Regions from separate parts of the Streptomyces herbicida genome, predicted to be linked through region 4. Evidence: riboswitches for the same ligand, from Rfam matches in the RefSeq annotation. Region 4 holds a riboswitch; each other region holds the start of a gene.

Region 1 (7,630 bases), on a different contig from region 4:
CCCGGTCCTTCGTTGTCACTCTCACCTTCAGAGTGCTAACGCCAATGATTAGCACTCGCCCCGTCCGAGTGCAAGAAGCGCCCGCGAAGCGGGGCCCCTCGAGGGGGGTGGTCGGACGGCCCGGGCAGACCGAAGGGCCCGTCCCCCGGGAGGTACGGGCCCTTCGAAGATGAACAGAACGTCGCTGTCAGTCGACGCGTGCTTCAGCTGGTCGCCAGCCGGACCATGTCCGCCTGCGGGCCCTTCTGGCCCTGCGAGATCTCGAAGTCGACCCGCTGTCCCTCTTCCAGGGTGCGGTAGCCGTCCATCTGGATCGCGCTGTAGTGGACGAAAACATCCGCACCACCGTCGACCGCGATGAAGCCGTACCCCTTCTCCGCGTTGAACCACTTGACGGTGCCCTGAGCCATGCCTAACTCCCCTATTACTGGCCCTTGCACAGATCCACACTTCGCGGATCCGGGTCAGACCTCACCCCCCATTGGCTTGGGGGCGTGCGCCGGAACGCGTCGACCGCGGCTGAATGTATCTGTCCAACTGCCGTCTGCAACAGGTCAATCGGACGAGAATTCTGGACGCCACCGGTCCGGAATGTGGTGAGAATTCACCCGAATTCAGGGCAAGTCGGGCCCCATAAAAGGCGCAAATGCCGCAGAAGGCCCGCACACTTTGGCTACTTCTTGTCGGGTCTACGGCATGAATCCAGGGCTTCCGACCCGGAGATCGGGAGCGAGTTCCCCAACTGTACCGCGCTCAACCACACTGAATTGCCCCCTCCGCTTCTCTCACGGAGGAGGCAATCAGATGAACTATCGGTAACTGCCGTTACCCACGGTAATGATCAGCCGCCGGCAACGGCCGGAATGATGGAGACACCCGCGCCGTCGGGGGTCGCCGTTTCCAGGCCCTGTTCGAAGCGGACGTCGTCGTCGTTGACGTACACATTGACGAAGCGACGCAGCTTGCCCTGGTCGTCCAGCACGCGGGCGGCAATCCCCGTGTGGTTCTTCTCCAGGCTCTCGATGACCTCGGCGAGGGTCGCGCCCTCGGCCGTCACCTCGGCCCGACCGCCGGTGTAGGTGCGCAGGATGGTGGGGATGCGGACGGTCACGCTCATGCGAGGCCAGCCTCTCGGAAGGAGTCCAGGTTCGGGCGGATGGTCGCGGTCAGCCCCGTGCCGGCCACCGCGTCAAGCGTCTTGAGGCCGTCGCCGGTGTTGAGGACGACCGTGGTCTTGGTCGGGTCGAGGACCCCGTCCTTGATGAGCTTCTGCGTCACGCCCACCGTCACACCGCCCGCCGTCTCGGCGAAGATGCCCTCGGTACGCGCCAGCAGCTTGATGGCGTCCACGACCTGCTCGTCCGTCACATCCTCCACCGCGCCGCCGGTACGGCGCGCGATGTCGAGGACGTACGGCCCGTCGGCCGGGTTGCCGATGGCCAGGGACTTGGCGATGGTGTTCGGCTTCTGCGGGCGGACGACGTCGTGCCCGGCCTTGAAGGCGGTCGACACTGGCGAGCAGCCCTCGGCCTGGGCACCGAAGATCTTGTACGGCCTGTCCTCGACGAGCCCGAGCTTGATCAGCTCCTGCAGACCCTTGTCGATCTTGGTGAGCTGGGAGCCGGAGGCGATGGGGACCACGATCTGGTCGGGCAGCCGCCAGCCGAGCTGCTCGCAGATCTCGTACGCCAGGGTCTTCGAGCCCTCCGCGTAGTACGGCCGCAGGTTGACGTTGACGAAGCCCCAGCCCTCGCCGGCCGGGTCGCCGATCAGCTCGGAGCAGAAGCGGTTCACATCGTCGTAGTTGCCCTCGATGCCGACGAGCTCACCGCCGTAGACGGCGGCCATGACGACCTTGCCCTGCTCCAGGTCGTGCGGGATGAACACACAGGAGCGGAAGCCGGCCCGGGCGGCCGCGGCGCCGACGGCACCGGCCAGGTTGCCCGTGGAGGAGCAGGAGAGGGTCGTGAAGCCGAAGGCGCGGGCGGCCTCCAGGGCCTGGGCGACGACGCGGTCCTTGAAGGAATGCGTCGGGTTGCCGGAGTCGTCCTTCACATACAGGCCGCCGGTCACTCCGAGCTCGCGCGCCAGGTTGTCGGCCTTGACGAGCTCCGTCCAGCCCGGGTTCAGGTTCGGCTTTCCGGCCACGTCCGCGGGGACGGGCAGCAGCGGCGCGTAGCGCCAGATGTTCGCGGGGCCCGCCTCGATGCGCCTGCGGAGTTCCTCGGTTTCGTACGCCGAGAAGTCGTACGCGATCTCGAGCGGGCCGAAACACTCCTCGCAGGCGAACACCGGTCCGAGCGGTACCCGGTGACCGCACTCGCGACAGCTCAGCGCAGCGGCCGGGCCGAGGTCTACGGTGGGATTGCTGGTGCTTGCAACTGTCTGCACAGCCATGGAGGCGAGGCCCTTTCTCCTCATCTTCCTCACGACGCATCTCGCCGTGAGACGGATTTGGCACCTTCCCTAGCCGGGAGCCTCGCTGGAGAACGAGAACCGACTGGAGGGTTGCCGGGGCTTCATCGGGCCGTGTCCCTCTGCCCCTCTGGATGAGCTGTATGTGGTTGTAAACGCCCACGACCCTCGACATGCGATGGTCATCGGCGTTGTTCAAGACTGTAACCGAAGGCCAGGACAGTTGAGATAGTCGTCCGAACCGCGAGACAACGTGAGGAGCCGCTGACTGTGCTGGAAGAAGTCGAGCGCTGGCTGGCCACCCGCTCCTGGTCCGTGACCGATCGCCCCCTCCACAAGATCCTCGCCGCCAAGCAGCGGACGGGTCAGTCGGTGTCCGTGGTGCTGCCCGCGCTCAACGAGGAGGAGACGGTCGGTGACATCGTCGCCGTGATCCGCCACGACCTCATGCAGCAGGTCCCGCTGGTCGACGAGATCGTCGTCGTCGACTCGGGATCCACCGACCGCACCGCCGCGGTGGCCACCGCCGCGGGCGCCAGGGTCGTCCACCGCGACGACATCCTGCCGCGCATTCCGGCCGTCCCCGGCAAGGGGGAGGTCCTGTGGCGGTCCCTGCTGGTCACGAGCGGGGACATCGTCTGCTTCATCGACGCCGACCTGAGGGAGTTCTCCTCCGGCTTCGTCTCCGGGATCGTCGGCCCGCTGCTCACCGACCCGGAGGTCGACCTGGTCAAGGCCATGTACGACCGCCCACTCGGCACCGAATTGAATTCACTCGCCTCCGGCAGGACGGCGGGCCAGGGCGGCCGGGTCACCGAGCTGATGGCGCGCCCGCTGCTGAACATGCACTGGCCGCAACTGGCCGGCTTCGTTCAGCCGCTCGGCGGCGAGTACGCGGCCCGCCGCTCCCTGCTGGAACAGCTCCCGTTCCCCGTCGGCTACGGCGTGGAGCTGGGCATGCTGGTCGACGCCCTGCACCTGGTGGGCCTGGACGCCCTGGCCCAGGTCGACGTGGGCGTGCGCAAGCACCGGCACCAGGACGGGCAGGCGCTGGGCCGGATGGCGGCGGCGATCTACCGAACGGCGCAACTGCGGCTGGCCCGCGGTCACCTCATCCGTCCCTCCCTCACCCAGTTCGAGCGGGGCGAGGACGGCTTCGAGCCGCGTACCTACTCGGTGGACACGGAGGAGCGGCCCCCGATGGCGGAGATCGCGGAGTACGCCTCGCGCAGAGTGGCCTGATCGGCTGGAGAACGGCTGTATACGGCCCCCTCTCAGGGTGGAACGTACGTTTGAGCGTTTCCGGGCCGGGCTAGGTTGAGGCGTATGGCTTCCACGCACGGTGCTGCTGAAGTGCTGGTCGCGTCCAATCGCGGCCCGGTTTCGTACGAGGTACGCCCCGACGGCGCGGCTGGTGCGCTGCACGCCAAGCGGGGCGGCGGCGGGCTGGTCTCGGGGCTGTCGGCCATCGGGCCGCACACGGACGCGGTGTGGGTGTGCGCCGCGCTGAGCGACGCCGACCGGGAGGCGGTGCGCCGCTCGCACGGCGGCCGGCGGCTGTCCGTGGACGCGACCGGCGGCCAGCAGGTGCGCATGCTGGACATCGACGCGACGATCTTCTCCGACGCGTACAACGGCGTCGCCAACTCCGTGCTCTGGTTCGTCCACCACATGCTCTACCAGACCCCGCTGGAGCCGGTCTTCGACGCCGAGTTCCGGCGCCAGTGGGCGTCGTACGAGGCCTACAACCGGGCCTTCGCCGAGGCGCTGGCGGAGGAGGCCGCTCAGGGCGCCGCGGTGGTGATCCAGGACTACCATCTCGCCCTCGCCCCCCGGATGCTCCGGCAGCTCCGGCCCGATCTGCGGATCGGCCACTTCTCGCACACCCCCTGGGCCCCGCCGGACTACTTCCGTCTCCTGCCCGACGACATCGCGGCCGAGCTGCTCGGCGGCATCCTCGGCGCCGACCGCGCCGCCTTCCTCACCCGGCGCTGGGCGGACGCGTTCACCGACTGCTGTCACACGGTGCTCGGCCCCGGCATCCCGGCCGGCACGCGCATCGGCGTGCACGGGCTCGGCGCGGACGCGGACTTCCTGCGCAAGCGGGCGCACGAGGCGGACGTGGCCGAACGGATGACGGCGCTGCGGGCGGAGATCGGCGCGGGCCGCAAGACGATCGTCCGGGTGGACCGCACCGAGCTGTCGAAGAACATCGTGCGCGGGCTGCTGGCGTACCGGCAGCTGCTGGACGACCACCCCGAGTGGCGCGAGCGGGTCGTGCACGTGGCCTTCGCCTACCCCTCCCGGCAGGACCTGGCCGTGTACCGCGACTACACGGCGGAGGTGCAGCGTGTCGCCGAGGAGATCAACTCCCGTTACGGCACGCCGGGTTGGACCCCGGTCGTACTGCACGTCAAGGACGACTTCGCGCGCTCCCTGGCCGCGTACCGGCTGGCGGACGTGGCGCTCGTGAACCCCATCCGGGACGGTATGAACCTGGTCGCCAAGGAGATTCCGGTCGTCTCGGACGAGGGGTGCGTGCTGGTGCTCTCGCGGGAGGCCGGGGCGTACGAGGAGCTGGGCGAGGACGCGATCACCGTGAACCCGTACGACATCGTGGGCACGGCCCGCGCCCTGCACCAGGCGCTGACCATGCCCCCCGAGGAGCGGGCGGAGCGCACGAAGCGGCTGGCCGCGGCCGCCACGGCGCTACCGCCGACGCAGTGGTTCCTGGACCAGCTGCACGCGCTGGACGCCGATCAGTCCAGCTGAGCGGCGAGCATCCGCAGCAGTCGAACGAGCCCTTCCGGACCGTCCACCACCAGGTCCGCCCGTTCGGCCAGCTCCGTCACCTCCGAGCTGCCGCTGCACACCAGCAGGCCCGGGACGCCGTCGGAGCGCAGCTTGTCGACCGCGGCGAAGGCGGGGAGGTCGCCCAGGTCGTCGCCGGCGTACACCACGGACTCGGCGCCGATGTCGCGGACGTACTCCAGGAGGGCGACGCCCTTGTCCATGCCGGGCGGGCGGAGTTCGAGGACCATCCGGCCCGGCTCGACGATCAGGCCGTGCCGGGTGGCGAGCTCGGCGAGGGGTTCGCGCAGGGCCTCGAAGGCAGCCTGCGGATCCTCGGCGCGGCGGGTGTGGACGGCGACCGCCCGTCCCTTCTCCTCGATCCAGGTCCCCCGCCAGGCGCCGATCCGGTCCAGGAACCCCGGCAGTTCGGCGCGGACGGCGGCGACGCCGGGGTGCGGGGGCGGCGCGCTGACGGTTCCGCTCACGGCGTCCCAGCGCTCGGCGCCGTAGTGGCCGAGGACGACTAGGTGCTCCAGGCCGGGTACGCCCGCGAAGCCGCCGTGCCGCACGGCGACCCCGGCCGGGCGGCCGGTGATCACGGCGACGGAGGCCACCTTCGGGGCGATGGCGGCGAGCGCGGGTACGGCGTCGGGGTGGGCCCGGGCCTGTTCGGGGTCGGCGACGATCGGGGCGAGTGTGCCGTCGAAGTCGAGTCCGATCAGCGCGGTGCGCGGCCGTGCGAGCAGCGCCGCCAGCCCTTCCCGTCCGGCCTGGGTCACGGGGGTCGGCAGCGGATCCATCGGGTCCGTCGAGTCCGTCGTATGGATGCCCATACGGCGACCCTATCCACGGGAGGGCGGGCGCACCCATGGCTCAGGGGGGCGCACACGGAAGCGCCGCGGTGTTCACCGCTCGGAGCGCCGCGCCTCCCGCACCCGCCGCAGGCGGTTCACCGTCACCGGGTCGTGCGCCAGCGCCCGCTCGTCGTCCAGCAGGGCGTTCAGCAGTTGGTAGTAGCGCACGGGGGCGAGCCCGAGCTCCTCACGTATCGCCCGCTCCTTGGCCCCGGGCCCCGCAAACCCCCGCCGCTCCAACGCAAGAATCCCCCGCTCCCGCATCCCCAGCTCGTCCCGCTCCATACCGGGAACGGTAGCCCGGCCCACTGACAGCGGCTCCCGTGGGACGACGGCCGCGCTTCCGCCGCGAGTCACGCCCGCCGATGGTCCATCCCGGACCCGACGTTCCTCTTTGTGCCGGCGCCGGCCGCCGCCCAGGGGTCTTGCCGACGGGGTGGAGCGCAGAGGGGCCGAACCGGCCCGGCCCCTCCCGCTCCATGCCCAGGCCAGCAGCCCCCACCGGGCAGCGCCTCACCCCGCGTCGCGGCTGTCCGCCGTGGTCGCTGTCGTCTGGAGACGGTTCAGGACCGTGACCGGGCTGCCCGCGGGGGTGACGGCCTGGCCGATGGTCTTCTTGATGTCGGCGCTGACTCCTGCCCAGGAGGTCTTGCCGACCGGGTAGAGCGCCGACGTGGGGAGCTGGTTCAGGAAGGGGTGGAGGTTCGCGTCCTTGGCGGACTGGGACATGGCGTCCGACGCGGCGCTGGTGACCGGCAGCAGGCCGTACTCGCGGGAGAAGCCGAGGACGTTCCTCTCGCTGTAGACGAAGTCGAGGAAGTCGCCGACCTGCTCGGCGTGGCCGTTCTGCTTGAAGGCCATCATCCAGTCGGCCACGCCCATCGAGGACCTGGACTGCCCGGTCCGCCCCGGCATCGGCACCATGCCGAACTTCACGCCCTTGCCGGCGGCCTGCTTCATCAGCGTGGGATGCCCGTTGAGCATGCCGACCTGGCCGTCCGCGAACGCCGCGAAGGCATCCGCACGGTTGAGCTTGCCCGGCGCGACCGGCCCGGTCAGTCCCTTGCCGACGAGCTCGTCCTTGAGCCAGGTGAAGGTCTCCACGTTCTGCGCGGAGTCGAGGCTGTAGGTGCCGACGTCGTCGGTGATGCCGGAGCCGCCGCTCAGCAGCCACTGCATCGTCTCGGCCTGCGCCTCCTCGGGCCCGAGGGGCAGCGCGTACGGGAACTTCACCCCCTCGGCCTTCAGCGCCTTCGCGTCGGCCGCGAGCTCGCTCCAGTCGGTGGGCGCGGTGATGCCGGCCTTGGCGAAGAGGGTCTTGTTGTAGAAGAGCACGCGAGTGGAGGCGGCGAACGGGATGCCGTACTGGACGTGGCTCCACTGCCCGGCCTCGGAGAGCTGGGGGAGGAAGGACGCCTGTACGGGGATGGAGAGCAGATCGGAGACCTGGTACAGCTTGCCCGCGGCCGCATAGTCGGCGTACGCGCCGATCTGGGCCATGTCGGGCGCCTTCCCGGCGTCGACCATCTCCTTGACCTTGCGGTCGACGTCGTTCCAGGAGTAGACGC
Region 2 (7,630 bases), on a different contig from region 4:
CGACGATCCGCACCGGGAGGTGCCGGGCGGCGAGCGCCGCGTGCAGCTTCTCGTACCAGGCGGTGTCATAGCCGCGCTCGTTCCAGCCGCCCAGGTAGTCGATGTCCAAGCCATGCTGCCGGGCGCAGCCCACCCAGGCGGTCAGATAGTCGATCATCTCCTGGGACCAGAAGTGGCCGCCGCTCGGGGAGTTGTCCGTGTTGCCGATCCAGCCGGGGGCGCCCCAGGCGAGGCCGTAGAGCTTGAGATGCGGGCTGCGCTTCTTGGCCTGCTCCATCAGCCACCACTCGTAGCCGCTGTCGCAGTGCACGTTCCCTCTGGTGTGCTCGATGCTGGGCTCGGACCCGTCGGTGGAGTTGGTGTCGCCGCCGATCTCCACCTTGAGCAGCTGCAGGGAAGCGCCGTAGCCCGGTTTGAAGAGGTAGTCCAGGATCTTGCCGCGCTGCGGCTCGGGATAGTTGATGAGCAGCCGCGAGTTGCCTCCGCCGCCGCTGATGGCGCCGATGCCGTCGAAGGTGCGCCCGGTGCCGGAGCCGTCCACCATGATGTCGGTCCTGCCCGGAACGGGTGCCTCACCGACGAAATCGATGCGGTCGATGGTCACCGCGGTGCCACCGGAGGCCTCGTTCTTCCGGCCGGTCGACGTGAGTGTGAAGGTGTGCGGGCCGTCGGCCAGCCTGGGACTGGTCCACAAGGGGATGTCGCCGGTGCGGGTGGCGCTGTAGAGGTCTACGTCGACGGGGGTGCTCCCGTCGACGGATACGGCGGCGATGCCATGGCCGGGGTCGGTGACCGCGCGGAAGGTGAGCTGGGTGCCGGTGAAGGTGAAGTCGACCGAGTCGCCGGCGTGCTCGGTCCAACTGTTGGTGCCCTCATAGGGATTGGCGGGCGCGCCTTCGCCGCGCGCGTGGCCCCAGCCGGAGCCGTGGTAGTCGAACTGGTCCCGACCGCTTCCCTGGACCGAGTCGTCCACGGTGACGGTGGTGGCGGTGTCGCCGGCGCCGACACCGTCGGCCCCGGCTCTTGCCGTGGCGGACAGCAGCAAGAGTGCGGTGAGGAGCACGCCGCCCAGTCTGGGCGCACGGCTCCGTACGGACTGGGACATGCGCTCTCCCGGTGTGGGGTGACGGAAGGAACAGCTCCGCGCACAGTGCTACAGGAGCCCACGCAGTCAGACAATGGTCCAGACAATATTCAATAGAAGGTTGCACCTAGCTCATGCGATTACGGCCGATGAGGCTCTGTCCCGCCGGAGGCGGAGTCACTTCGCGTTGGAATGGAAGCTCGCTGCGGATGGGTTCGAGGCTCCCCTCTGAGTTGGAGCAATCGCCGAGGAAAATCCGTCGGCCGTGGGTTCGCGTCCCACCGGCTCCACTTCAGCAGGGCCCCTGACCTGCGGAGATGTTCCTCGCAAGGTGTCGGAGAGTCAACTCTGCTACAACGGACTGAATCCGCAGCCGGCGAGTCCGATAGCGGAGCAACCTGAGTGGGTGTCGTGCCGCTGACCTGCACGGATGATTCGATTGCACGTTTCCTGACTCGGCCCGGGGTGTTGGGGCGGCGGTCGGAGCCGAGAATTCGGACGCTGACGCAGGTATCCAGCAGCATCCACGATCGTCTCGGGCTGTGGCCCGAAGGGATCGCCTCCGGGCGATGTTCGGCGCCAGGAACGGCCCCGTTACTGGTTCGATGTGCGCGTTGTTTCCAACAGTTCGGCGTGTTGGAAGCGGTGCCGTGTGACAGGTTCGGGGGTGGACTTGTTTGGGGTGAGAGGCGGTCGCCGGGTTGAGTTTGTTGTTCGGTGGCGCGCCGTATGGGGGAGGCAGCATGGTCGACAGCAGCCGCGGATACGTCAGAGACCGGCGAGGGTGCCGCCACTGGGGCCCGCATGGCGCGGCAGGGCTGCTGGTGCGTCAGGGGCCCCGGTTCCTGCTTCAGCGGCGATCCTGGTGGGTTCATCACGGCCGCAGCTGGGGCATCCCCGGCGGTGCGCTGGACATCGGCGAGAGTCCGTGGGAGGGGGCCTGCCGGGAGTTCGTCGAAGAACTGGGCACTGCTGCGACGGTACGTCACCTGTTGACGTTCGTGGACGACCACGGCGGATGGACGTATCACACCGTCGTCGCGGACCTCCTGGCGCCGCTTTCTCCACGCCGTGGAGACGGGGAGGGAGCCGCCTACCGTTGGTGCACGCCCGCCGAGATGGGCTCGCTTCGTCTGCACCCCGGGTTTGAGGCCACCTGGCCTCGGTTGCTGGCGGAGTTGGACCGAGCCGGTGGCGCGCCGGCGTAGTGCGCGCAGGCCTGGACGAGCAGTTCCTGCCGGGCCCTATCGCGTATTCGGATGCTGCCGCGAAGCAGCCGGACGCCGTTACCAGGGGTTGATGCGCGCTTGCCTCGACGAGTCGTGGAGGGCACGCCGAATAGGGGGACTGACCTGAAGCGGCGTCACGATCGGGCATGGGGAGCCGGCGGGCCGACTGGCTGGACAACGAGAGGCTCTCCGTCCTGGAGTCCTTGCGTGGCCGCGTCGAGGCCCCGGACAAGGGTTTCGTCCAAGCAGGTGCCGCCGTTCCCCCGGAACGGCGGCACCCGTGGTAGGAGGAGAACCGGCTCCCCTCCGGTGTTCTCCTCGTGGTCCTCCCCGGTGGCGGCTCAGCCGTGCGACAGCCGCACCGTCTTGCGGAGTGTCTTGGCTCAGTGCATGTCCTGGACGACCGTCTCGAGGAGCTGCTGCGCCGTCATACCGTCCCGGGCCCAGCCACGTCCTACCCTCGCGGACAGCTGCAGGGTGACCTCGCCGATCCGACCGGGTGGGCGAGTGCGGCCAGGACACGCGGTTCCAGCTCCTCCTGGCTGCGCCCGAGTGAGCGTCGTCCTCGGGCGGCGTGACCTTGGGACCGCCGCCGGGCGTCCAGGTGTACCGGGCGGTGGTCACGATCACAGCACCGACGAGGCCGTTGGCGCGGCGCAGCTTGGTGCCGCCCGCCTCGCACTGTCGACGGTCACGCAACACGACCTCCTGGTCAGGAAGGGCGTGAACAACATCTCCGACCCGCCTGCCGCGGTTCGACCTGGGTGCGGCCGATCACGGAGCTGGACGTCTACCGGCACGCGCACGCCGAGATCATCATGGGCAGTGCCGATGCGCTGCTGGACGGTGAGGTGAACGCCGCACCCCCGGGGGCGTCGGCCGCCGTGTCGTCGGCGAACGGCCCGGGCCGGTTCCTGCCCGCCACCGAACTCGCCTAACGCGTTGGCACGGTATTCAAGGGCGACGAGCCACCGTTGATCCTCTACTGCAGAGGCGGCATCTCCGCCGTCGGCACGGTTCTCGCCCTCACGCTCCTGGGCCGTCGGGACATCGCCTTGTATGACGGTTCCCTGGAGGAATGGTCCCAGGATCCGTCCTGGCCGCTCGCGACGGGCACCTGTGTGCTGGGCTCACGCCGCGTCAGGCACCGGGTCGGTCCTGGCCGGGAAGGCGGGGTGGTTGCCGAGCCGGCGTACGTAGTCCCGGAGCCGGGGGTGCGAGCTGAGGGTGTCGGCCGGGCCGAGATGGACGAGCGCCACCCACAGGTCTACGTCCGCTGCCGTCAGAGCCTCGCCCAGCGCATACGGCTGCCCGGCGAGCCGACGCTCCAACAGTTCCAGTGCCGCCGATCGTTTTGAGGACTCGGCGACCGGGGTGACATCCCGATCCAGCAGGTCACAGAGGGCGTCGATGTCCGCGGCGAGGGTTGGCGGGCGCAGCGCGGAGGGGCAGGCTCCGTCGTGACCGGACAGCAGGCCCGCGAGGTCGCGGAGGATGTCGGGGGTGTGGTTGCTGACGATGCGCCCGCTCCACCGGTCGCGTAGCGCGGGCGCCTTCAGTGGTCCGTCGTAGTGGTGCACCGTGGCTTCGTACGCGCGGCGCAGTGAGGCGAAGGCGTCGGGTGTCTCGGCGGGGTGAGCCAGGAGTGTGGTGGCGACCGAGTCCTTCAGGCCGAGCAGGTCGAGGCTGATGGAGATGCGCAGCGAGCGGGGACAACTCCCCGACAGAAACAGTTCGTAGCGGTGCGGTGCCGGGTAGAAGCCGCCGGCCAGACCGACGCCGATACGGCTGTGGAAGAGGTGGGGGAGGGGGGACGGTACGGCCGCGCTGGGGCGATGGCCCGAAGCGGACGAACTCTGGTTGCCGGCATTGGAGTTGTCTGTGCTGGAACTGGGTGAAGTTGTCTCGGGCATGACTCTCCCTTTGGGAACGAGCAAGCTACCGCCGCCTTGTGGGCACCGGCGGCCGAATGCGGAGCGACTGAGCTTGCCGCACCGGTCCGGATGGCGCGGACGGGTGGCGGATCAGTAAGCGCTGGAGACCCGCGACAGATCGATGTGCAGGCGCCTCGTCAAGTCGTTCCAGGGCATTCCCACCAGTCCCACCTCCGGCTCGCGAGACGCGAGACCACGCTTGCCCCGCCGCACCGGCGGGACCCGGTCGTCACCCGGGGCACCCCGTCGCGGTGGAAGGGTTGCCTGTCAGCGGGCCGGGGCCGATGACCACATGAGCGGGGCGAACCCGCGCCGTGGCGCTGACAATCGTGACCGTCCCCGTCAGTTTCAGTGAGCTCCGTGACGCCGTCAAGAAGGCCGAGCATGCGGTCTCACCTGGTGGTCACGCGGATTGACATTCTTTTCGGTACCTGCCTAACTTGCGGCTCAGACCGAGATGCCCCAGGGGCGGAGAAGTGATGGTGACAGCGATGTACGCAGCTGACGGGACGGCCGCATGGCGGCTCCGCGGCCGCGTCGTGCTGTGCACGGACCGCTCCGTCGACCTGCTGCGCGTCAACAGCGCGCTGTGTACGGTCGCTTGCCGCGCCCTCTGTCAAGGCTGACGGCTCTCTGAGTCTCTGACGACCACCGCTGTCGCGGTGCGCCCTCTCCCCGCCCAGCCCCCGCATCGCGTGTACCCGTGCGTCGCCTCGTGCCGAGCCGTTCCCGCGCGGTGTGGTGCTGCCGCTTTCCGCGGTCCTGGGTGTCCGTAACCGATGGAGCCCTCCATGAGTGAACCTCCCGGCATCGCTGTGTCCTCCGGATCAGCACCGCCCGCCGAGGCGATCCCCCGCCCCGACACCCCCGCCGTGCCGAAGCCCCTGGCGGCGCAGCGAGTCCTTCCGCTCCGGCGTCCCGGCCGCTGGATCATCACGGCTGCCGTGCTCCTGCTGGTCGCCCAGATCACCCACGGGCTGGTGACCAACCCGTTCTACCAGTGGGACCGCTTCCGCTACTGGTTCCTGCGCCCCACCGTCCTCGACGGGCTGGTCATCACCCTCGAAGTGACCGCGTTCAGCGCGGTGTTGGGGCTGCTCGGCGGGATCTTGATCGCGCTGGGGCGGCTCTCCGGGAGTCCGGTGCTGCGTGCGGTGAGCTGGGTGTACACCTGGCTGTTCCGGTCCGTGCCGCTGATCGTCGTGCTGATCTTCCTCTACAACTTCTCTGCCCTGTACCAGACGTTGAGCCTCGGGGTGCCCTTCGGGCCCGCCTTCTTCACCTTCGACGAGTCGCGGCTCGCCTCCGACATGGTGGTCGCCGTCGTCGGCCTCAGCCTCAACGAGGCGGCCTACGCCTCCGAAGTGGTGCGCGGCGGAATCCTCTCCGTCGACCAGGGCCAGCACGAGGCCGCTGCCGCGCTCGGCCTGCCCCAGAGCTACCAGTTCACCCGGATCGTCTTCCCGCAGGCCCTCAGGTCCATCACTCCGAACTACGTCAACCAGCTGATCGGCCTGATCAAGGGCACATCCCTGGTGTTCTACGTGTCGCTGCTCGACCTGTTCGGCTCGGTGCAGACGATGGGCAGCACCTACCCCGGCGACATCGTGCCGCTGCTGCTGGTCGCCACCGTCTGGTACCTGATCCTCACGAGTGCCGTGTCCGTCGTCCAGTTCTACGTCGAGCGGTACTTCGCCCGGGGCGCCATCCGCACCCTGCCGCCGACCCCGTTGCAGAAACTCCGCACCGGCCTGCGGGACCTGCGCGAACGTGCGCGCAGGGAGGCCGCCGTATGAGCACCGACACCCCCGGGACCCTGGCGGCCGCGCCCGCCGCCGTCGAGGTCCACGACGTACACAAGTGGTACGGCACTCACCGTGTGCTGGACGGCATCGACCTGGCCGTCCGGCCCGGCGAGGTCACCGTGATCCTCGGTCCGTCCGGCTCCGGCAAGTCCACGCTGCTGCGGGTCATCAATCACCTGGAGAAGCCCGAGGTCGGCTACGTCAGCGTCAACGGCGAGTTGATCGGCGTACGGCGTCAGGGGGAGCGGCTGAAGGAGCTGAGTGAGCGGGCCATCCTCACCCAGCGCAGCCGGATCGGCTTCGTCTTCCAGAACTTCAACCTCTTCCCGCACCTGACCGTGCTGGACAACGTGGCCGCCGCCCCGGTCGCCACCGGGAAACTCAGCAAGCCCGAGGCCCAGGAAATCGCCCGCGAACTCCTCGGACGGGTGGGCCTGGCCGACAAGACCGGCGCCTATCCACGGCAGCTGTCCGGCGGCCAGCAACAGCGGGTGGCCATCGCACGTGCCCTCGCCCTGAGCCCCGGCGTCATCCTCTTCGACGAACCCACCTCCGCCCTCGACCCCGAACTCGTGGGCGAAGTCCTTGCCGTCATCAAGGACTTGGCGACCAGCGGTACCACCCTCGTCATCGTCACCCACGAGATCGGCTTCGCCCGCGAGATCGCCGACCGCGTCGTCTTCATCGACGGCGGAAAGATCGTCGAGCAAGGCCCGCCGGCCGAGGTCCTCGACCACCCCAAGCACGAGCGGACCAGGGACTTCGTCAGCAAAGTCCTCTGACCGCCGCCTGCCCCACCTCATCTCTCATCGCACACCGCTCATCACCAAGGACAGCCATGCGCACCCTCAGCTTCCGCAGCCGACTCCTCCGCGGTCTCACCGCAGGCACCGTCGTCGCCACGCTCGCCGCCGGACTCGCCGCCTGCGGGGGCAGCAGCGACGCCGCCGTCACGGCCGACGCCGCCGGCACGGTCACCGTGGGACAGCTGTCCAACGGGGCCGCCAAGCCGACCCCACTCAAGGTGTCCGACGTCAAGTCGATCAGCGCCGAACTGCCCCCGACGGTCAGGAAGAGCGGCGTGCTGAAGATTGGCGTCGGTGCCCTGCCGGACGGCTTCCCGCCGCTGGCGTACATCGGCTCGGACCAGAAGACCCTCACCGGCGCCGAACCCGATTTCGGCCGCCTGGTCGCTGCCGTCCTCGGCCTCAAGCCCGAGTTGCAGAACTCCACTTGGGAGAACATGTTCGTCGGTATCGACAGCGGCAAGGTCGACGTGGCCTTCGCCAACATCACCGACACCGAGGAGCGCAAGAAGAAGTACGATTTCGCCTCCTACCGCAAGGACAACCTCGGCTTCGAGGTGCTCAAGAAGAGCACTTGGAACTTCGACGGCAACTACGAGAACCTCGCCGGGAAGACCGTCGCCGTCGACAACGGCACCAACCAGGAGAAGATCCTCCTGGAGTGGCAGACGAAGCTGAAGAAGGAGGGCAAGACCCTCACCGTCAAGAACTACGCCAGCAAGAACACCGTCAACCTGGCGCTGACCGGCGGCAAGATCGACGCCTACTTCGC
Region 3 (7,630 bases), on a different contig from region 4:
GAGCAGGACACGGCCACGGACGGTCGCCGTGACCGGCAGCAGGCCCAGGACCGACTTGGCGGTCACGGTCTTGCCGCTGCCGCTCTCGCCGACCAGGGCCAGCACCTCCCCGGGAGCGACGCAGAGGTTCACCCCCTTCACGGCCTGGGACGTTCCGGCGTCCGTGGCGAAAGAAATGTGCAGGTCCTCGATGCGCAGCAGGTCAGTCATCGTTCGCGACTCCTTCCGTGCCGGCGATGGTCGAGGCGCCACGCCGCCGCAGCCGCGGGTCGGCCAGGTCGGTCAGGCTCTCACCGAGCAGGGTGGTGCCGAGCACGGTGAGCACGATGGCCAGGCCGGGCGGGATCGCCGTCCACCACAGGCCCGAAGTGACGTCCGCGACCGAGCGGTTGAGGTCGTAGCCCCACTCTGCGGCCGAGTTGGGCTCAATGCCGAAGCCGAGGAAGCCGAGGCCGGCGAGGGTGAGGATGGCCTCCGAGGCGTTGATGGTGAAGATCAGCGGGAGGGTGCGCACCGAGTTGCGCAGCACGTGCCGGAACATGATCCGCCAGGTCCCGGTACCGATCACCCGGGCCGCGTCCACGAAGGGCTCCGCCTTCACGCGGATCACCTCGGCCCGTAGGACACGGAAGTACTGCGGTACGAAGGCGACGGCGACCGAGCAGGCGGCCGCGCCGAGGCCACCGACGAGGCTGGACTGTCCGCCGCTGATCACGATCGACATGACGATGGCGAGCAGCAGCGGCGGGAACGCGTAGAGCGCGTCGGCCAGGCCCACCAGGAGCCGGTCCAGCCGGCCGCCGAGATAGCCTGAGGCCAGGCCGAGAACCGTGCCGGGGACCACCGACAGCAGCAGCGCGGCGAGGATGATCTCCAGGGCGGTGCGGGCGCCCCACACCATGCGGGACAGCACGTCGTAGCCCGCGATGGTGGTGCCCAGCAGGTGCTCGCCGCTGGGATGCTGCTGCGAGCCGAACAGCCCGCCGGCGTCCCGGAGTTGCGCGTAGCCGTACGGAGCGACCAGCGGCCCGACCAACGCGGTGAGCACGAACAGTCCGGTCAGGACCACGCCGGTGACCAGCATGGTCCGTTGCACGCCCGCACTCGCCCGCAGGGGCAGCGGCAGCCGTCGTAGAAGAACCTGCGCCACGGCTCAGTACCTCACTCGGGGGTCGATCAGGGCCGCGATGACGTCGACGAGGAAGTTCGTCACCGCCACGACGACGGCGAACAGGACCACGATGCCCTGCACTGCCGGAAAGTCACGGACCGTCAGGTAGTGGGCCAGTTCGAAGCCGAGGCCCTTCCACTCGAAGGTGGTCTCCGTCAGCACCGCTCCGCCGAGGAGACCCGCGACCTGGAGCCCGAGGACGGTGACGACGGGGATCAGGGCGGGTCGGGTGGCGTGCCGGGTGACCAGACGGAAGGGTGCGACGCCACGTGAGCGGGCGGCCTCGACGTAGTCGGAGTTCAGCGTGCCGATCAGGTTCGTGCGGACCAGGCGCAGGAGAATGCCCGCGACGAGCAGCCCCAGTGCAAGGCCGGGCAGTACGGCGTGCTTCAGGACGTCTGCGACCGCCGCCCCGCTGCCGCTGCGCAGGGCGTCGACGAGGTAGAGCCCCGTCGTGCTGGTCTGGCTCTGGAGGAAGAGCTGGACGTCGGTGCTCGCCCGGCCGGACGCGGGCAGCCAGCCGAACTGGATCGCGAAGACGAGCTTGAGCAACAGGCCGACGAAGAACACGGGCGTGGCATAGGTGAGGATGGCGAACAGTCGCAGAGCCGCGTCGGGCGCGCGGTCCCGGTACGAGGCCGCCGCCATGCCCAGCGGGACGCCCACGATCAGGGCCACGGCCAGGGCGTAGAAGGCGAGTTCGACGGTGGCGGCGCCATAGGTGCCCAGCACGTGTGTCACCTGCTGGTTGTCGGTGACCGTGTGGCCGAAGTCGCCGGTGACCAGGGACTTCAGATAGTCCAGGTACTGGGTGAACAACGGCCGGTCGTAGCCCGCCTGATGAAGCTTGGCCTGGAGCTGGTCCGGGGTGAGCCGATCGCCGAAGGCGGCGCTGATCGGGTCGCCGGTGGCACGCATCAGGAAGAAGACCAGGCTGACCAGGACCAGCACGGTGGGGATGATGAGCAGGAAGCGGATCACCAGGTAGCGGGCGAGTCCGTACCCGGCGGCGCCGTCGCCCGAAGTGGTGACGGCGCCGGGGGTGTCCTGTGTCAGGGCGCTCACTTCTTCGCAAGCCCCGTCCAGCGGAACTGGTAAGCGCTGTTCAGCTCATCCGGCACTCCGCTGACGTCGGTGCGGGTGACGATCGCCGTGGACCCCTGCAGCAGCGGCAGCAGCGGCACCTGCGCGGCGGCCTTGTCCTGGGCCTGCTTCAGCAGTTCGGTCCGCTTGGCCGCGTCGGTCTCGGTCTCCTCCTTCTTGATCAGCGCGCGTACGGCGTGGTCGTCATAGCCGTTGGCGACCCAACTGTTGGCCGCGTAGAAGGGCGAGAGGTAGTTGTCGGCGTCGAGGTAGTCGGCGTACCAGCCGAGCTGGTACAGCGGGTACAGGTGCTTGACGCGGTCCTTGCCGTACTGGGTCCACTCCGTGGACTGCAGGTTCACCTTGAACAGGCCGGTGGCCTCCAGCTGGGTCTTGATCAGCGCGTACTCGTCCGCCGAGGACGAGCCGTAGTGGTCGCTGTTGTACTGCAGGTTGAGGGTGACCGGGATGCTCACCTTCGCCGCCTTCAGCTTCGCAGCCGCTGCCGTCTTGTCGGGGCCGCCCTTCTTGTCGCCGTAGAGCGACTTGAAGGCGGGTGTGGCTCCGGCGAGGCCGTCGGGCACCGAGCTGTAGAGCGGCTGGAAGCTGTTCTTGTAGACCTGCTGGGCGAGTTGGGCCCGGTCGACGGAGTCGGCGACAGCCTGCCGTACGGCCAGCGCCTTGGCCTTGTCGGCGTTCTTGGACTTGGTGCCGTACGGCTGGGTCTGGAAGTCGAAGACGATGTACCGGATGCCGTTGCCGGAGCCGGTGTGGACCTTGATGTCCTTCTTCTTGGCCAGGTCGTCGAGGTCGGCGGTGGTGAGGGTGCGGTAGACGGCGTCGATGCCCCCTTGCTGGACGTCGAGCTTCAGATTGCTGGCGTCGGTGTAGTACTTGAGCTGGATGTTCTTGGTCTTCGGGGTGCCCTGCTGGCCCTGGTAGGCGCTGTTGGCGGTGAAGGAGACCAGGGAGTTCTTGTCGTAGCTCGTGACGCCGTACGGCCCGCTCCAGGGCTTGCCCGCGACGACCGACTTGTCGTCGAGGATCTTGTCCGCCGGGAAGACCTGCTCGTCGACGATGTAGCCGGCCGCCGTGGACAGCACCTGTGGGAACAGCGTGTCGTTGGCCGACTTGAGGGTGAAGACGACGGTGGCCGAGTCCGGGGCGGTGACGGAGGCGAGGTTGTACAGGAGCGACGACGGGCCGTTCTCGTCGGCGATCTTCAGCGTGCGATCGAAGCTGAACTTGACGTCAGAGGAGGTCAGTTGGTGCCCGTTGGCGAACTTCAGGCCCTTCTTGAGGGTGACCGTGTACTCCTTGGGTCCCGTCAGCTTGATACCGGTGGCCAGGTCCGGGGACGCCTCCGTGGAGCCGTTCTTCACGCCGAGCAGGGTCGAGTAGACCTCGGTCTCGATGGTGCCGGAGCCCGCGTCCCAGGCGCCCGCCGGATCCAGGCTGGTCACCTGGTCCGTCGTGCCGATGGTCAGCGCCTTGATCGAGGCCGCGTTGCCGCCGTCCTTGGTGCTGGTGCATCCGGTCAGGGCCACCAGGAACGCCGTACCGAAGGAAAGGGCGCCGAGGCCGGTTCGGAGCGATCTGGGCGTGATGTGCTGTGTCATGGCTGGTCTCCGCTTCCGCATGGGCGGGTACGCGACGGAGCCGCGCCGGGCTGGACCTGCCGGACGGCGCGCGTTGTCGCGTGGGAAGGTGAAGGAAAAGAGAGTTGACGATGCGTCGGCGCGTTTCCCGCCGACGGCTCAGTCAGTTCTGACAGAGACAGCTGCAGACCAGCAGCAGATCCACATGACGTCGGGAGCACAGCACGAGGCCACTTGCCACGCCGTCCTCCTGGGGGTGTCGTCGGCGCACGGGCCGAAGGAAACGCACTTGCAGAACAGGGAAATCCGCCGAGCCTTCACCTGGGGCACCCCGCTGCGTCGAGGGTTGCCGTCCGGCCAGCCAGGGCTTGATCACCGGAACTCGTAGCTCGCGCTCACCGTAGATCGACAATTCTCTCGGCGTCAAGAGTTCGCCCTGGCGGGATGACCTGCGCAGGCGCGGCTGTTGCACGGACAACCATATGTGCAGGCCCAGCTCGGCCAGGATCTCGGCGGCAATGGAGGCCCGTCTGCAGCACCGCCCCGGGGAGGGATGTCGGCTCGCGGCTCGGTGATGACTTTCCGAGCCCGCCAGGGTCCGCCTGCCGTGCTCCACCCACGACTGCCCCTCTGGTTGGCCAAAGTACAGTCGACAAGATGCGGGATGGGACCGTCTCAAAATCGACGTGTGCAAATCAGGGCGAACCAGTCACGTCCGAACAACTACGTATCGGCATACGAGACGCTGCCGAATTTGTGTTGTTCTTGTGAGAGGCGCTGCTACTGTTCCCGCCGTGATTCGGACATCCACCCCGGCGTTGACGCGGCGTCGCGCCGTCGACCTGATGCGCGTGCGCAGCGCGAGCTGTTGCCCCGGCGTCGCCGTGGCCTGCTGCTGAGTCTGAACCGACACTCACACGCGCGCTCACTCCTCCCGGCCGTGACCCCCACGTGCGCGGGCACGCCTAGGCGAATCCTTCTCCCGGACGTTCGGCCCACGGCCGTTCGGCTTCCGGTGTTTCAGTCCTGCGGTCATCCGCTTTCCCGCTTTCCCGTGCCTGCGTCCGCCGCACCCGCGCTCGCTGTTCCCGCGCGCATGCTGCCTGCCCGTGGGCCGCCTTCCGAGGAGTTCAACCATGCGTCTGAGACGTACCTCCGTCGTGGCGATCGCTGTCGTCGTCGCCACGCTCGCCTCCCCTCTCGTCCTGACCTCCGGTACCGCGTTCGCCGATCCCGGCGCGGGGATCGCCGCCCACCAGTTGGTCGGCGTCGGCTCGGACGTCACCCAGGACGTCCTGGACGCGCTGGCCGGTGAGACGGTCAACGGCACCAGCTACGCCGCGACCGCCGTCACTGCGGACGGCTACACGCTCGCGTCCTACGACGCGACCGAGCCCGGCACCGGCTCCACGACCTCGCAGATCCAGACCCGGACGAGCGGGCCGACGTTCCTGCGTCCCAACGGCGCCAATGCCGGCCGCCTCGCCCTGAGCGACTCGGTCGCAGGCGGCAACTACGCCGTCTCCTCCAGTGCCAACGACGGCACGGTGAACATCCAGGACCAGATCGACTTCGCCCGCAACACCAGCGCGCCCGCGGTCTCCGGCACCGCGCTGACCGCGATCCCCTTCGCCCGGGACGCCGTGGGCTACGCAGCCAAGGGCTCCGCGCTCGCCCAGCTGACGAAGCAGCAGCTGCACGACATCTACACCGGGGCGCTGACGGAGATCAACGGGGTCAAGATCCACCCGTTCATCCCCAACTCCGGCGCCGGCACCCGCACCTTCTTCCAGAAGGCCATCGGTGTCACCGACGCCCAGCTCGGCAGCAACGTCGACACGCTGGACTACGACGGCAAGGCGGTCCAGCAGAACCGTCTGAACAACGTCATCGAGAACGACGGTGACATCGTCCCGCTCTCCGTCGCCAGCTTCGTCGCCCAGCACAACGGCACTGCCCCGGACCGCAGTGCGACCTCCGTCGCGGGCGGCGCGTTCCTCGGCGCGCTGGACGAGGCGAACAGCGGGACCTACACCGCACCGGTGATACAGAACGCCGACGGCACGATCTCCTCCAACCCCGATTTCTTCGCTGACACCACCTTCGGCCGCGACGTCTCCAACGTGGTCTCCACTCGGGCCATCGACCCGACCAGCGTCTTCTTCAACCAGCCCCTCTACGACGTCTTCGTGACCGACGACAGCCACACGGCGGCGCTCGCCTCCAGCTCGGCCCAGTCCGTGATCGGCAAGTTCGGCTTCCTGAACGTCAGTTACAACGGCATCGCCGACCCGACCAACAAGCACGTCAAGCGGGGCGGCCTGGAGGACGGCAACCTCTCCTCGGCGGTCCCGGCGGCCCCGTCCGTGACCGCTACGCCAGGCGCCGGTGCGCTCAAGCTGTCCTGGGCCCCGGCTTCCGGTGCCGCCGTGAGCGACTACCGCGTCACCGTGCAGGACAGCACCGGCGCGGCCGTGGGCGGTTACGCTTACAAGGACGTGCCCGCCGCCAGCACCGGCGCGAACCTGACGGGGCTGGCGGCCGGTTCGTACACCGTCACGGTCTATGCCGCTGACATCAACGGCAACAGCGACGCAACCACGACCAGCGTGGTGGTCCCCGCCGCGAAGACGGCGACGACCGTGACCGCCTCGGCGGCGGTGGCCAAGCCCGCGTACGGGACCACCGAGTCGATCGCGGTGACCGTCGGCCACACCGACGCCCTCGTGCCGACCGGCACCGTCGCGGCCTATTACGGCAGTACCAAGGTGGGGTCCGCCACCCTGAACTCCTCCGGCAAGGCCACGGTCAAGGTCGCCACCACCAAGCTCGGCGCCGTCGGTACCAAGGCCCTGAGCATCCGCTACGGCGGCGACGGAGCCCACACCGCCTCCAGCAAGAACGTCACCATCACCGTCGTCAAGGCCACCCCGACCCTGACCGTCACCGCCCCGACCCGGATCAGCCACCTCAAGCACGCCACGGTCAGCGTCAAGGTGAGCGCCACCGGCGTCACCCCGACGGGCAAGGTCCGGATCTACAAGGGCTCCACTTTGGTCGGCAGCGGCACCCTCAGCGGCGGCAAGGTCACCGTCACCATCGCCAGGCTCGCCAAGGGCACGCACACGCTCAGCGTCCGCTACGCCGGCAACAGCTTCGTGAAGGCCAAGTCCAAGAGCGTCACCATCACCAGCTACTGACGCCGAAGCACCACCAGAAGTCCGCCTGAAGGGGCTGGAGCCGGCCCATGCGCCGGCTCCGGCCCCGGGCGCCGCACAGCCGAAACCAGAAAGGAGCACGACCTTGGGCCTCCCGCTGACCGCGCCGGGCGAGGACACACCACGGCGGCTGTCCACCGCACGGGGCGCCGGTGACCGCCTCTTCCGGGGGGCGCTGCGCGGCTCCGGTCTCGCCGTGCTCGCCATCATGGCGGCCGTCGGCCTGTTCCTGCTGCTACGCGCCCTCCAGGCGCTGCGCACCGCCGGGTTCTCCTTCCTCACCACCGAGCGCTGGGAACCCGACACGCACGACTTCGGCATCGCCGCCGTACTCACCGGCACCCTGCTGATCGCCGTCGTGGCCATCGTGGTGTCGGTGCCGCTGGCGCTCGGGACCGCGCTGTACATCTCCGAGATCGCGCCGGCCCGGCTGCGGCGCACCCTGATCGCGCTGGTGGACCTGATGGCCGCGGTGCCATCGGTGGTCTACGGCCTGTGGGGGCTGTTCTTCCTGCAGAGCAAAGTGATCGGGCTGTCCCGCTGGCTCTCCACCTGGTTCG
Region 4 (7,630 bases):
ACAGGTCGAAGTCGCGGGTCAGGATGCGCAGCAGGACGACCGAGTCCTGGCCCTCGCCGAAGGGCTCGCGTCCGGCCGCCGCGTAGGCCAGGACCGCGCCCAGGGAGAAGATGTCGCTCGGCGGTCCCACCTGGCCGCCGTTGCGGATCTGCTCGGGCGAGACGTACCCGACCGAGCCCACCACCGCGCCGGTGCGGGTCAGTGACGTGGCCTCCAGGGCCCGTACGATCCCGAAGTCGATGACCCGGGGGCCGTCCGCGCCCAGCAGGATGTTGGAGGGCTTCAGGTCGCGGTGGACCATCCCCTTGGCGTGGATGGCGGCGAGCGCCTCCCCGAGCGCCCCCGCCAGGACCCGCACCGCCGACCGGGGCAGCGCGCCCCCGTCCAGCACCGCGTCCCGCAGGTTCGGGCCCTCGACGAACTCCGTGGCCATCCAGGGCCGTTCCGCCCCGGTGTCTGCGTCCACCACCCGCGCGGTGTACGTGCCCGCGCCGCCGACGGTCTGCGCGGCCCGCACCTCATGGCGGAACCGGGCCCGGAAAGTGCGGTCCTCGGCGTGCTCGGCCCGCACCACCTTCACCGCGAGCCTGAGTCCGGTGCGCGACTCGGCGAGATACACCTCGCCCATCCCGCCCGCGCCGAGCCTGCCCAGGACCTCGTACGGCCCGATCCGCCGCGGATCCGCCGCGCGCAGCGCGTCCACCCCGTGCTCCCCCGTCAAGAGTCCGGCTGACAGGGGGAGCGTATACCGCGGTGACGTACGGCGATCAGACGGCCGGGACGCAGCGCCCGTCCTCGGTGCGGTACTGCCACTTGGCGCCGTCCCGGACCAGTTCCTTCACCGCGTTCACGAACCGCTCGACGTGCTCGTCCGGCGTGCCCGCGCCGAAGCTGACGCGGACGGCGTTGAGGGACTTCTCACCGGGCGCGGCCTCCGGAGCGCCGCACTCGCCCTGGGTCTGCGGGTCACTGCCCAGCAGGGTGCGCACGAGCGGGTGCGCGCAGAACAGGCCGTCGCGGACCCCGATGCCGTACTCGGCGGAGAGCGCGGCGGCGAAGTGCGAGCTGTTCCAGCCCTCGACGACGAAGGAGATCACACCGACGCGCGGGGCGTCGTCGCCGAAGAGGGAGAGGACGCGGACCTCCGGGACCTCGGCCAGGCCCTCCCGGACCTTGCGGATCAGGTACTCCTCACGCGCCACCAGGGTGTCGAAACCGGCCTCGGTGAGGGCCTTGCAGGCGGAGGCGATGGAGTAGACGCCGATGACGTTCGGGGAGCCAGCCTCGTGGCGGGCGGCGGTCTCGTGCCACTCGACGGCCACTCCCCCGTCCGTACGGCGGCTGACCTTGCGGCTGGCGCCGCCGCCCGCGAGGTACGGCTCGGCCGCGCGCAGCCAGTCGGCGCGGCCGGCCAGGACGCCGGAGCCGAACGGGGCGTACAGCTTGTGGCCGGAGAAGGCGACCCAGTCCACGTCCAGGTCCTGGACCGACACCGGGTGGTGCGGGGCCAGCTGGGCGGCGTCCAGGACGATCCGGGCGCCGTGCGCATGGGCAGCGGCGGCCAGTTCGCGGACCGGCCACAGCTCGCCGGTGACGTTGGAGGCGCCCGTGACACAGACGAGGGCCGGGCCGTGGCCCCCTTCAGTGGACGCAGTGCGGTCGGCGAGGGCCCGCTCCAGGGTCTCGACCGCCTCTCGCGGGCTGCGCGGGGCGTCGAGGTAGCTGACCCGGGCGTCCTTCCAGGGCAGCAGCGAGGCGTGGTGCTCGGTCTCGAAGACGAAGACCTGGCAGTCGGCGGGGAGCGCGGCGGCGAGCAGGTTCAGGGAGTCGGTCGTGGACCGGGTGAAGATCACCTGGTCGGCGTCGCGGCAGTCGAGGAACTCGGCGACCGTCTTGCGGGCGTTCTCGAAGAGGTCGGTGGAGAGCTGGGAGAGGTAGCCGGCGCCGCGGTGGACGCTGCCGTAGTAGGGGGCGTAGGCCGCCACGTCGTCCCAGACGCGCTGGAGGGCGGGGGCGCTGGCCGCGTAGTCGAGCGCGGCGTAGGTGACTTCGCCGCCCGTGACGAGCGGGACGGTGACATCCCCGCCCAGAACGGGCAGCGGCCCCGGAATGTCACTGCAAACGGTCCGGGCGGCGGCAGCGGTGGAGACGGACATGGTGAACTCCCGTGAGAGGCAAGGCGGAACCACCACGCGAGCGCGCACGGCTCGAGCGTGGGGAAGGTGAAAGGGGTACGCGGAGGCGGGGCTCTACGCCCTATCGCATTCGCTTGCTCACAGAAGGCTCCCTCGACGACCAGGACCCCTGGTGTACGAGGGGTCCGCGCTTGCCGTAGACCTCGCTGCCTACGACCTGGTCCTCACCCGGGGCACCCCGCCACGGACGGAGGGTTGCCGGACAGTCGGCCGGGGCCTCATGACTGTCACTCATGACCTGAACAGGAAAGTACGTGAAGTGATCGCGGTCCCGCAACCCGTGTCCGGATCGCGGGACCGCCGACCGGTCGTGTCAGGCGTTGCTGGCGGCCACCCACCGCTCCAGCACCCGCTTGGCCGAGCCCGAGTCGATCGACTCCGCGGCCTTGGCCATCCCGGCGCCGATCTGCTCGGCGAGGGTGCCGGCGCCCGGGTCGAGGGCCAGCAGGGCCGCCGCCGAGTTCAGCAGCACCGCGTCGCGTACGGGGCCCGGCTCGCCGTCCAGCAGCCGCCGGGCGACCTCCGCGTTGTACGACGGGTCGCCGCCCCGCAGCGCCTCCACCGGCACCAGCTCGATGCCGACGTCCCGCGGGTCGAAGCTCTCCTCGGTGACCTTGCCGTCCCGGACGACCCAGACATGGGAGGTGGACGTCGTGGTCAGCTCGTCGAGCCCGTCGTCGCCGCGGAACACCAGGGAGGAGTTGCCGCGCTCGGCCAGGACGCCCGCGATCATCGGCGCCAGCCGCGGGTCCGCGACACCGACCGCCTGGGACTTGACCTTGGCCGGGTTGGTCAGCGGGCCGAGGGCGTTGAAGACCGTACGGATGCCCAACTGGCCGCGGGCCGCGGCGACATGGCGCAGCGCCGGGTGGAACTTCACGGCGAAGCAGAAGGTGATGCCCGCCTCCTCCGCGACCTCGGCGACCCGCTGGGGCGTCAGGTCGAGATTGATGCCCAGCTTCTCCAGGACGTCGGAGGAGCCGGACGCCGACGAGGCGGCCCGGTTGCCGTGCTTGACGACCTTGGCGCCCGTGCCGGCCACCACCAGCGCGGACATCGTGGAGATGTTCACCGTCTTCGCGCCGTCGCCGCCCGTGCCGACGATGTCGACCGTGCGACCCGACACCTCGATCACCTTGGCGTGCTCGTACATCGCCCGGACGACGCCGGTGATCTCCTCGACGGTCTCGCCCTTGGCCCGCAGTGCCACCACGAAGCCGGCGATCTGTGCGTCGGTCGCCTCGCCGCGCATGATCCGGTCCATCGCCCAAGCCGTCGCGTCGGCGCTCTGGTCACGGCCGTCCAGCAGGGCGTTCAGTACCTCGGGCCAGGAACGGCCCGCCGCGGTGTCGCCTCCAGCGGGGGTCACAGCGCTCATAAGCCGCTCCTGGATGAGGTCCCGGCATCCGGGACGCGAATCTCAACAAGGTCCACCCTATCCAGCCGCCGGGCATGGCGAAGGGCCCCGTCCGAACACCGGACGGAGCCCCTGCCGTGGCGTGGCGTGCGCAGCGATCAGTGGTGGCCGTGGCCGCTCGTGATCTCCTTGTACTCCTCGACGGTGGCCTTCGGGATCTGGGAGTCCTCGCCGTAGAGCGCGTCGCTGAGCTTGGCGCGCAGCTTCTGCGTGCCCGCCACCTTGCGCTCGACACCGTTCTCGTCGACCGTCGGGCCGATCTCGGCCGGCGCGTACTGCTCGTGCGCCGTGAGCGTGTGCAGCTGCTCCTGGCTGAGCGGCTCGTGGATCTCGATGAACTCACCGTGCGGCAGGCGCTTGATGATGCCGGTCTCGCGACCGTGCAGCACCTTCTCCCGGTCCCGGCGCTGCAGGCCGAGGCAGATCCGCTTGGTGAGGAGGAAGGCCAGGACCGGTCCGACGAAGACGAAGATCCGGACGAACCAGGTGACCGCGTTGATCGACAGGTTGAAGTGCGTGGCCCACAGGTCGTTGCCTCCGCCGACCAGCAGCGTCAGGTACACCGTCATCCAGGCGACACCGAGCGCGGTGCGCGTCGGGGCGTTGCGCGGGCGGTCCAGGATGTGGTGCTCGCGCTTGTCGCCGGTGACCCAGGACTCGATGAACGGGTAGACCGCGATCGCGACCAGGACCAGCGGGAAGATCACCAGCGGGATGAACACGCCCAGGACGAGCGTGTGACCCCAGAAGTTGACCTCCCAGCCCGGCATGAAGCGGATCAGACCCTCGGAGAAGCCCATGTACCAGTCGGGCTGGGCGCCGGTGGAGACCTGGTCCGGACGGTAGGGGCCCATGGCCCAGATCGGGTTGATCTGCGCGACCGCGGAGATGGCCGCGATGACACCGAAGACCAGGAAGAAGAAGCCTCCGGCCTTGGCCATGTAGACCGGCAGCAGCGGCATGCCGACGACGTTCTTGTTGGTCTTCCCGGGACCCGCGAACTGCGTGTGCTTGTGGTAGAAGACCAGGATCAGGTGGCCCACGACCAGGCCGAGCATGATGCCCGGCAGCAGCAGGATGTGGATCGAGTAGAACCGGGCCACGAAGTCGTGGCCGGGGAACTGCCCGCCGAAGAGGAAGAACGACAGGTACGTGCCGACGATCGGCACGGACAGGACCGCGCCCTCCATGAAGCGGACACCGGTGCCGGAGAGCAGGTCGTCCGGGAGCGAGTAACCGGTGAAGCCGGTGAACATGCCCAGGACGAACAGCAGGAAGCCGAACAGCCAGTTGATCTCACGCGGCTTGCGGAACGCGCCGGTGAAGAACACGCGCATCATGTGCACGAACATGCCGGCGAGGAAGATCAGCGCGGCCCAGTGGTGGATCTGCCGGATGAGCAGACCACCGCGCACGTCGAAGGAGATGTGCAGGGTCGAGCTGAACGCCTCGGACATCAGCTGGCCCTGCAGCGGGACGTAGCTGCCGTGGTACTCCACCTCGTTCATCGACGGGTGGAAGAACAGCGTCAGATACACACCCGTGAGGATGATGATGATGAAGCTGTACAGGCACACTTCGCCCAACATGAACGACCAGTGGTCGGGGAAGATCTTGCGCATGTTGGACTTGGCCAGGGAGTAGATCCCGAGCCGGCCGTCGGCCCAGTCGGCGACGCGCTCGCCGGCGGGCGCCTTGCCGCGTCGCTCGTTGTTCTCGTTGGTGCTCATCCGCGCTCCCAGAATGCAGGACCGACGGGCTCTTCGAAGTCGCCGAGCGCCTCGAGGTAGCCCTCGTCGTTCACGCCGATGCGGAGCTGCGGCAGGGCGTGACCGGCGGGGCCGAAGATCACCCGGGCACCGTCGGAGAGGTCGAAGGTGGACTGGTGGCAGGGGCACAGCACGTGGTGCGTCTGCTGCTCGTACAGCGAGATCGGGCAACCGACGTGGGTGCAGATCTTCGAGTACGCCACGATGCCCTCGTGCGACCACTCGAGCTCGCGCTTGTCCTTGATGTTGTCCGGCTGGAGCCGGACGATCATCAGGGCCGCCTTGGCGATCTCGACCTGGAACTCCTCGTCGGTCTCCTCCAGGCCCTCGGGCTTGGCGAAGGTCAGCGAGCCGACGGCGACGTCCTCGGGACGCAGCGGCTCGTTGGTGTTCATGTTGACGAGCAGCTTGCCCTTGGCCCACAGGGTGTGGCGGAGCGAGGTCCCGGGCAGCGGGCCGAGGTCACGCAGCAGCATGACGCCGGAGAGCGGCACCAGGGCGAGCGCACCGAACATGGTGGTGCGGATCAGCCCACGGCGGCCGATCGCCGACTCCTTGGCACCCTGCTTGAAGTCGGCGATGACCTTCGCCTTGACCTCCGGCGGCGCCGAGATCGCGTGACGCTCGTCGGCGACCTCCACGTCCGACATCAGCGTGCGGGCCCAGTGGACCGCGCCCGCGCCGATGCAGAACAGCGCCGTGCCGAGGGTCAGGCCCAGCGCGAAGTTCAGCGCGCTGAGGTGGCCGATCGGGAAGACGAAGATCGACTTGTCGTGCGGGATCGCCACGTACGAGGCGATGAAGCCGACGGTCGCCAGCATCGAGACCGTGAACAGCAGGGCGACGACGCGCTCGGACCGCTTGGCGGCCCGCTCGTCGATGTCCTGGATCCGGTGCTCGTGGGGCGGCAGGCCCGGGTCCGCGAACGGGTCCTTCTCGTCCGCGATGCTCACCGCGCCGTGCGCGGCCTCCTGCTCAGCGGGCAGGTTCTCTTCTGGAATGTCTTGGCTACTCATGACTTCTTGGCCTTTGCGGTCCGAGCGGCGACCCAGACGGCGACCGCGATCAGTGCGCCCAGACCGAAGATCCACGCGAACAGGCCCTCGGTGACCGGCCCGAGGCCGCCCAGTTCGAGACCGCCGGGGTTCTCCGTCTTGTCGCTGTCGACCGCGTTCAGGTACGCGATGATGTCCTTCTTGTTCTTCTCCGACAGGGTCGTGTCGGGGAAGGACGGCATGTTCTGCGGGCCGGTGAGCATGGCCTCGTAGATGTGCCTCGGCTCGACGCCCTCAAGAGTCGGCGCGTACTTGCCATCGGTCAGCGCACCACCCTTGCCGGTGAAGTTGTGGCACTGCGCGCAGTTGGTGCGGAACAGTTCACCGCCCTTGGAGATGTCCGCGCCTTCGGGGCTGTACTGCTCACCCGTCGGCACCTGCGGACCGGCACCCAGCGAGGCGATGTACGCCGCGAGCAGGTCGATCTGGGCCTGCGTGTAGACGGGCTTCTTGCGCGGGACCTGGGCGCCCTGGGAGGTGGCGGCGGGCATACGGCCGGTGCCGACCTGGAAGTCGACGGCCGCGGCGCCGACGCCCACCAGGCTCGGCCCGTCGGAGGAGCCCTGGCCACCGGTGCCGTGGCAGCTGGCGCAGCCGACCGAGTAGAGCTTCTTGCCCTGCTCGATGGTCAGGGACTGGGCGGTTTCATCGGCCTGCGCCTTGCTCGCGGGCGCGAACGCGGAGTACAGCCCCCCCGTGGCCGCCAGCGCGAGGAGTAGGACGACGACCGCCGCCAGCGGATGGCGTCGTCGTGCGGAGAGCTTTTTCACGGATTACCCCGGTGTCAGGATCTTCTGCGTCGATGCTTCTGGGAAGTGCGTTACGCGAACGCACGTGGGATCGGGCCCGGCTACTTGATCATGTAGATCGTGGCGAAGAGGCCGATCCAGACGACATCGACGAAGTGCCAGTAGTAGGACACGACGATGGCCGCGGTCGCCTGCTCGTGGGTGAACCTCTTCGCCGCGTAGGTGCGGCCGAGGACGAACAGGAAGGCGATGAGGCCGCCCGTCACGTGCATGCCGTGGAAGCCGGTGGTCAGGTAGAACACCGAGCCGTACGGGTCGGAGGAGAGCGAGAGCCCGTCCTTCTTCACCAGCTCGGTGTACTCGTAGATCTGACCGCCGATGAAGATCGCACCCATGATGAAGGTGACGATGAACCAGGCCCGGAGCTTCTTCACGTCACCGCGCT

What was found. Region 4 has a riboswitch for S-adenosylmethionine ahead of Q8A52_RS19520 (aminotransferase class V-fold PLP-dependent enzyme). Riboswitches for the same ligand answer to the same signal wherever they lie in the genome.
Region 1: another riboswitch for S-adenosylmethionine. It lies ahead of thrC (threonine synthase); the one in region 4 lies ahead of Q8A52_RS19520 (aminotransferase class V-fold PLP-dependent enzyme).
Region 2: another riboswitch for S-adenosylmethionine. It lies ahead of Q8A52_RS26135 (glutathione S-transferase C-terminal domain-containing protein); the one in region 4 lies ahead of Q8A52_RS19520 (aminotransferase class V-fold PLP-dependent enzyme).
Region 3: another riboswitch for S-adenosylmethionine. It lies ahead of Q8A52_RS47080 (ABC transporter substrate-binding protein); the one in region 4 lies ahead of Q8A52_RS19520 (aminotransferase class V-fold PLP-dependent enzyme).

What each region holds. Positions count from the first base shown of each region.
Region 1 is NZ_JAUYWJ010000002.1:555,542-563,171, forward strand. Features, by position in the region: gene Q8A52_RS06265 (cold-shock protein) at 204-410, opposite strand; gene Q8A52_RS06270 (ubiquitin-like small modifier protein 1) at 842-1,117, opposite strand; gene thrC (threonine synthase) at 1,114-2,397, opposite strand; SAM riboswitch class I at 2,415-2,556, opposite strand; gene Q8A52_RS06280 (glucosyl-3-phosphoglycerate synthase) at 2,686-3,657, shown strand; gene Q8A52_RS06285 (alpha,alpha-trehalose-phosphate synthase (UDP-forming)) at 3,742-5,187, shown strand; gene otsB (trehalose-phosphatase) at 5,175-6,041, opposite strand; gene Q8A52_RS06295 (DUF3263 domain-containing protein) at 6,114-6,347, opposite strand; gene Q8A52_RS06300 (extracellular solute-binding protein) at 6,576-7,630, opposite strand, start outside.
Region 2 is NZ_JAUYWJ010000013.1:30,147-37,776, forward strand. Features, by position in the region: gene Q8A52_RS26120 (NPCBM/NEW2 domain-containing protein) at 1-1,105, opposite strand, end outside; gene Q8A52_RS26125 (NUDIX hydrolase) at 1,828-2,292, shown strand; gene Q8A52_RS26130 (hypothetical protein) at 3,078-3,251, shown strand; partial or broken gene Q8A52_RS48935 (sulfurtransferase) at 3,288-3,389, shown strand; gene Q8A52_RS26135 (glutathione S-transferase C-terminal domain-containing protein) at 3,444-4,226, opposite strand; SAM riboswitch class IV at 4,438-4,582, opposite strand; gene Q8A52_RS26140 (amino acid ABC transporter permease) at 5,039-6,043, shown strand; gene Q8A52_RS26145 (amino acid ABC transporter ATP-binding protein) at 6,040-6,834, shown strand; gene Q8A52_RS26150 (transporter substrate-binding domain-containing protein) at 6,891-7,630, shown strand, end outside.
Region 3 is NZ_JAUYWJ010000045.1:14,809-22,438, forward strand. Features, by position in the region: gene Q8A52_RS47065 (ABC transporter ATP-binding protein) at 1-210, opposite strand, end outside; gene Q8A52_RS47070 (ABC transporter permease) at 203-1,150, opposite strand; gene Q8A52_RS47075 (ABC transporter permease) at 1,154-2,236, opposite strand; gene Q8A52_RS47080 (ABC transporter substrate-binding protein) at 2,233-3,873, opposite strand; SAM riboswitch class IV at 4,133-4,242, opposite strand; gene Q8A52_RS47085 (Ig-like domain repeat protein) at 4,989-7,052, shown strand; gene pstC (phosphate ABC transporter permease subunit PstC) at 7,156-7,630, shown strand, end outside.
Region 4 is NZ_JAUYWJ010000008.1:366,869-374,498, forward strand. Features, by position in the region: gene Q8A52_RS19515 (protein kinase domain-containing protein) at 1-703, opposite strand, end outside; gene Q8A52_RS19520 (aminotransferase class V-fold PLP-dependent enzyme) at 768-2,156, opposite strand; SAM riboswitch class IV at 2,318-2,434, opposite strand; gene trpD (anthranilate phosphoribosyltransferase) at 2,509-3,573, opposite strand; gene qcrB (cytochrome bc1 complex cytochrome b subunit) at 3,711-5,342, opposite strand; gene qcrA (cytochrome bc1 complex Rieske iron-sulfur subunit) at 5,339-6,397, opposite strand; gene qcrC (cytochrome bc1 complex diheme cytochrome c subunit) at 6,394-7,206, opposite strand; gene ctaE (aa3-type cytochrome oxidase subunit III) at 7,287-7,630, opposite strand, start outside.